Regions from separate parts of the Cellulosilyticum sp. I15G10I2 genome, predicted to be linked through region 1. Evidence: predicted binding sites of a transcription regulator. Region 1 holds the regulator's gene; the other holds the start of a gene.
The links. The regulator NrdR, encoded in region 1, represses ribonucleotide reductase genes. The targets are predictions, from matches to a motif close to CACAANATNTTGTG.
Positions count from the first base shown of each region.

Region 2: BN3326_RS18765 (vitamin B12-dependent ribonucleotide reductase) is a predicted target of NrdR. The motif match lies at 2,019-2,032, and genes of this name have one in related genera.

Region 1 is NZ_FMMP01000006.1:569,544-572,982, reverse strand. It holds gene dprA (DNA-processing protein DprA) at 1-243, opposite strand, end outside; gene BN3326_RS02690 (YifB family Mg chelatase-like AAA ATPase) at 359-1,873, shown strand; gene nrdR (transcriptional regulator NrdR) at 1,915-2,373, opposite strand; gene BN3326_RS02680 (YlmC/YmxH family sporulation protein) at 2,431-2,694, opposite strand; gene sigG (RNA polymerase sporulation sigma factor SigG) at 2,722-3,439, opposite strand, start outside.
Region 2 is NZ_FMMP01000025.1:72,701-76,139, forward strand. It holds gene BN3326_RS18765 (vitamin B12-dependent ribonucleotide reductase) at 1-1,926, opposite strand, end outside; gene BN3326_RS18770 (hypothetical protein) at 2,209-2,868, shown strand; gene BN3326_RS18775 (single-stranded DNA-binding protein) at 2,949-3,439, shown strand, end outside.

The sequences.
Region 1 (3,439 bases):
TAATATATCTACTATATGAATTTTTTGATCTTCATATACTTTAATCATTTTCGAAAGATCTTCTAACGTTTCTTTTGAGTGTTCAATTTTCAATATCTGCTTATTTTCTAAATTAAATTGTTGATAGTCAGTTGCATTAGCCTCGTATATTTTTTTATAACTCCTAAAACGTTCTATCATTTTTACTTTAATATATTCAGGTATACTTAATTTATGCAGCCACATACTATATTTTTTATCCATTCAATCACCACTTTACTATATTTTTAGAAATATTTCTACTCTTATTATAAAAATGTTTAAATATTTTAAATTAAACCCATAATCTTAAAAATGGCTTTATAGAAAGGATAACCTAATGTTTTGTAAATTAAACAGTTACTCATTAAATGGCGTCAATACAATTCATGTAGATGTAGAAGTTGACATCTGCGATGGTCTTCCCGGCTTCGAAATTGTAGGTCTTCCTGATAGTGCCGTCAGAGAATCAAGAGAACGTGTAAAAAGTGCTATTAAAAATAGTGGTTTCAAATTTCCTATGCGTAAGATAACCATCAACCTAGCCCCAGCTGATGTAAAAAAAGAAGGAAGCTTATATGATCTTCCTATTGCTTTAGGCATATTATGCTGTATGGGAGAAATTCCAATATCAGCCCTTCAAAATAGTGTTTATATTGGCGAGCTTGCTTTAAACGGCAATTTAAGAGGTGTGAGAGGTCTTCTTCCTATCTTATGTTCAGTTAGTGAAAATCCTGAGTTAAACTGTATTGTGCCTTATGATAATTCACAGGAAGCTTCACTTATCCAAAAAGGAACTCTATTTCTCGCCCATAGTTTGCAAGAAGTTGTGGCATTTACTAAAAATGAACAAGCGCTTAGCAAATGTTCTAACCCCCCCCTTACGGCTGATGATATCTATGACATTGACTTTGCTGATGTAAAAGGCCAAGAAAGTGTCAAAAGAGGCCTTATGATTTGTGCTGCCGGTTATCACAACGCACTCCTTATCGGCCCACCAGGATCCGGTAAAACCATGCTAGCAAACAGACTCATTTCTATACTTCCTCCACTTACTGACGATGAGTGTATTGAAATAACCAAAATATACAGTATTGCAAATAAACTATCTAACTATGCCATCATACAAGCAAGGCCTTTTAGAACACCCCATCATACTATTTCTCCTTTAGGTCTTACAGGAGGTGGGCTCCATCCCAAGCCTGGTGAAATCAGCCTCTCTCACTTGGGCGTACTTTTCTTAGATGAATTATTGGAATTCAACAAAGGTGCTCTTGAAGTATTAAGACAACCTCTCGAGGAACACAGAGTCACTATCGCGCGTGCTAACTCTGCTGTAACTTATCCATCTAATTTTCTATTTATAGCCTCTACTAACCCTTGCCCTTGCGGCTATTATCCAAATACCAAAAAGTGCTCTTGCAGCATAAATAGTATTAAAAAATATTTAAGTAAATTATCAGGCCCGCTTCTCGATCGTATAGATGTCCATCTTGAAACACAATCACCTACAATAAATGATTTAAATGCTACTCATACCTTATCTTCTAAAGAACTCTATAACAAAGTAAAAATAGCACTTTCTATACAAGAAGAGCGCTTTAAGGATACAGATATCCTTTATAATAGTCAAATCCCGGCTAGTAAATTAAGCAAATATTGTTCTCTTACTCACGATGCACATGACCTATTAAATAGTTGGTTTGAAAACTCCTCCTCAAGTGTACGTGCTTATGATAAAATTTTAAGACTCGCTCTTACAGTAGCTGACTTAACAGAGAGTTCTCAAATAGATATTCCTCATATCAGTGAAGCTATACAATACAGACTTCTTGACCGAAAATTTTGGGCATAAAAAAACTATATTAAATGAATGAGGTCATTTAATATAGTTTTTTACCTTTTTAATTTCTTTATATCTTCAAGTTCAATAATAAACTCCTCTATACTTGTAAATTGTTTATAAACAGAGGCAAATCTTATATAAGATACTTCATCTAATGCTTTTAATCTTTTCATTGCCATCTCTCCAATAATTGTAGATGAAAGTTCCTTACTCTCCATTACTCCTATCTGATTTTCGATTTCATCTACTAGCAGTTCTATTTGCTCTAAAGTTATGCTTCGTTTATTACATGAACGTAATATACCTTTTAGAAGTTTATCTCTATCAAAAGGTTCACGAGTCATATTCTTTTTAACAATCATAATAGGAATAGTTTCTATCTTTTCATATGTAGTAAATCTCCTATCACACTTTTCGCATTGTCTTCTTCTTCTTATGGACTCATTATCATTTACGGGTCTGGAATTAAGCACTTTTGAGGCACTATACCCACAGTAAGGGCATTTCATTTATAATATCCTCCTAGTTTTTATATACTCAAAGATATCATATATTTAAAATAAAAGTCAATACTCACTCTCTTTCAAATACTCATCTACATCAATCTCTATAAGTATAATATCTTCACCAATCTTTTTAATTTTATCCCAAGGAATAGCATATTCTAGGTTTTTCCCAAATATCCCCATAATTTTACTTGGCCCTGGTACAATTACCTTGTTAATTTTACCCTCTTTCCAATCCAATTCTACATCACAAATATACCCTAAACGCGACCCATCTACAGTGTTAATAATCTCCTTATGTTTCATATCTGCAATTCTCATCATCACTAATCCCCCCAATAATAAATATCTCTATATATATTTTTTCATATGCTTTAATGCTGTCTTTTCTAGCCTTGATACTTGTGCTTGAGAAATCCCTATTTCATTTGCAACTTCCATTTGTGTCTTACCTGAAAAAAATCTTAACATTAATATTTGCTTTTCTCTGTCATTTAGTCTTTTCATCGCTTCTTTTAACGCAATATTTTCTAACCAGATGTCATCTTGACTCTTTTCATCACTAACTTGATCCATAATATATAACGTATCACTTTCATCATGGTAAACAGGCTCAAATAAAGATATAGGATCCTGAATAGCATCTAATGCAAATACAATATCTTCTTTTTTAATACCAAGCTGCTCTGCAATTTCTTGAATACTAGGTTCTTTTGAGTTTTTCCTAATAAGTTGTTCTTTAGCCTGAAGTGCTTTATAAGCTATATCTCGAAGTGATCTACTGACTCTAATAGAATTATTATCTCTAAGATACCTTCTTATTTCTCCAATAATCATAGGTACTGCATAGGTCGAAAACTTTACATTCTGAGATACATCAAAATTATCTATTGCTTTGATGAGGCCTATACAACCTACTTGAAACAAGTCATCTACATGTTCACCTCTATTATTAAATCGCTGAATAACACTGAGCACTAATCTTAAATTTCCCCTAATATACTCTTCTCTTGCAGCATTATCTCCATTCTGTATTAATTTAAATAAGATATCTTTTTGTTCTGCTGTT
Region 2 (3,439 bases), on a different contig from region 1:
ATCAGAGATAATTGGATTGACTATCTCCATGCTACTACCACCCACAAGCTTTTTGTAAGCCACATGGCTGAAAAAAGGTTCGGAAGAAGTTGTTGCACAGTCCATAGCAAAAGCAATAGTACCAGTAGGTGCAAGGACTGAAACTTGTGCATTTCTAAAGCCATATTTCTCACCAGCAGTTAAGGTGTTTTGCCATATTTCTTTAATAGTCTGGCTCATGTCAGATAACCCTAACTCCAGAAGTAAGTCGTGGGAAATAACAACCGGTGAGTAATTAAGTCCCTCAAGTAAGCAGTCGGTATCGCTATAGGCGCTGCATTTTGCATGGTTGCGCATGACTTTCATCATATAAGGTTTATTGATTTCAAAATAAGTAAAAGGACCTATTTCCTTAGCAAATAATGAAGAAACATAATACGAATAACCCGTCAAAATACTCATAAGGCTAGCCCCGATATTGCGCGCTTCTTCACTGTCATAAGGGAATTTCATCAGCATAAATAATGCACCAAGATTAGTAAGCCCAAGACCAGTTGTTCTAAAGTGATAGGATCTGCGAGCGATATCTGGTGTTGGAAATTGCCCCTGATGAATAGTAGCTTCTAAAACAATTTGAGTCATTTTAATACAATGTTTATAGCCTTCTAGGTCAAAGGTATTGGAGTCAGCATTATAAAATTTTAATATATTAATACTTGCTAGGTTACAAGCTGTATCATCCAGAAACATATATTCAGAGCAAGGATTACTTGCATTAATGCGATTATGAGATGCGAAAGTATTGCCGTCTTCACCAGCTGGTGCGGTATGCCATGCGTTAATGGTATCATCAAATTGAATGCCAGGATCACCGCAGCGCCATGCTGCCTTCGCGATTTGATCGTAGAGTACTTTGGCAGAAATAGTATGTGATAAAGAACCATCTAGGCGGTTAGTGAGACTAATAGGCGTTTCTTCATCAAAAATCTGCTCCATAAAAGTATCCGTTACGCGTACGGAGTTGTTAGCGTTTTGACCAGAAACAGTTTCATATGCTTCACCGTCAAAGTGCGTATCATAACCCATCTTCCCTAAAGCCACAACTTTATCTTCTTCGTGAGACTTCCAATTTACAAAATCCTCAATCTCAGGATGGTCAATGTTTAAGATATTCATTTTAGCAGCCCGTCTTGTGGTTCCCCCTGATTTGATAGCGCCTGCATTGCGGTCAAATACTTTGAGAAAGCTCATAAGTCCAGAAGATTTGCCACCGCCTGAGAGTGTTTCGCCTTTAGCACGAATACTCGACCAATTAGATCCTACACCAGAGCCGTATTTAAAAAGTCTGGTTTCTATAGCTAGTTGATCAGTGATTGATTTTTCACCTAGAAGAGAGTCTTGAACACTTACTATAAAGCAAGCTGAACCTTGCGTTCTTGTATAGGCATCAGCAGAGAGGGCAACATCATTCACATTAGGATCGAAGTAATAATGGCCTTGACTGGGGCCAGAAATACCGTAGCTTGATTTAAGTCCTGTATTAAACCATTGAGGGCTATTAGGTGCCCACATTTGAGCAATCATCATATAAGCAAGTTCATCATATACAATCTCTTTTGACGCTTCATCTATTAGGCCTTCATCAAAAGCCGAACATACCCAGAAATGGACCATGCGGTGAACAATTTGCTTAAATGAATTTTCATGGCCGCATTCAGTAGGAACGCCGCTTTTTCTAAAGTATTTACTTGCAATAATGTCGCATGCAGATTGAGAAAAATGGGTAGGAAACTCTAAATGCTCCATATGTACAATGCTTTTTCCAGTTTTATAATCTGTAATTTTTACGTCTACAGTATGCCAAGTAAATAGATCATAAACGCTTTGTTGTGTTGTGGCAAGAGAATGCGTGTAGTAACGGGTAATAAGGTCTTTTAAATTGATCATAATCTAATAATCTCCTTCTAATATAGCGTGAATTCATGGAAATAACAGTTAATTTAATTTACCATATAATTAATGTGTTTGCAAGAGGCATATACAATATATAGTACAATATATGAAAATAACATCAACATATACTACTTTGTGTGAAAAAAATAAAAAATATTTACTTTTAATTTGAGATTATATTATGTTAAAACATTATATTTTTATTCCCTCAAAACATAAAAAATTAGTTTATAGTAAAAACTACTTGTACACTATCAAAGTTAAAGGAGATCAGCTATGATTACAATTGGAGTAGATAATACACTAGATATGGGAAAAGATACGATTGATTATATTCATGAGATCAGTAAAAGCCAAGGTATTAGAATACATCACATTGCTCCCTCTAAACCTATTATTTACAAAAATAATAGAACACTATCTATAAAAAATTATGTGGAATGTTTAGAAAAAGAAGATAGAATAGAACTGCTCATTATCGAGTTTAAAAAAAATAGCATAGAAAATGATCTTTATAAAAATCTTAGCTTTGATATTATTGTCCTATTTGATCATTTCATGGCCCAGAGACCTTTTATAAATCACAAACTTTATTTTGAGCATAAAATTCTTAAATATTTTAAATGTAAATGCTATCTCATTCCAGATACTTATAATATAAAAAAACAAGGATGTATCACTTATGGGTGGCATAATGATGCAGACATTTCTTTATCTAGTGCAGAAAAAGATCCTGAAGGCGTTACTAAAATACAATGCTGTATACAAACTTGTATGCCCACTCAAAGGGGAACATTTACAATGCCTGTAGAGTTTCCGGTATATGGTAAAACGCGGTATACTGAAGAATTATTAGCAGGGGCAGCTATCTTTATTCTATATGGTTTTGATGCCAGTACATTTGTTATAGAAAATAATGTTTATAACATGGTATAAAGTTGTACCAGTTTGAATAGATATTATATTGACAGATGAAACTGTTAAAGAACAAATAGAGGATAAGGAGAGGGTAGGGAATGGTAGAACACATACTACAAAATAACGAGGTACTGCTTATAGGGAAGGTAGTTAGTGATATTAGATTTAGTCACAAAGTATATGGAGAAGGGTTCTATACTTTTGATTTAGAGGTGCCAAGGTTAAGTGATTCCTATGATATTTTACCAGTTACTATTTCAGAGCGTATCTTACCGACTTTAGGGAATATACAAGGCAAGATATTAGAAACTGTAGGGCAGTTTAGATCTTACAATCAATATGAAGACGGTAAAAACAGGCTTATTTTAACAGTATTTATTCTGGAAGCCAAAGAAGTTTCAGAGCAAGAGTTATTAAAAAATAAAAACTATATTTATCTTAATGGCTATGTGTGCAAAGAACCTGTATATAGAACGACACCTTTTGGTCGGGAAATTACAGATGTTTTGCTTGCCGTTAATCGGTCTTATCATAAATCAGATTACATTCCGTGCATTACATGGGGGAGAAATGCCAGGTTTGCTGAGAA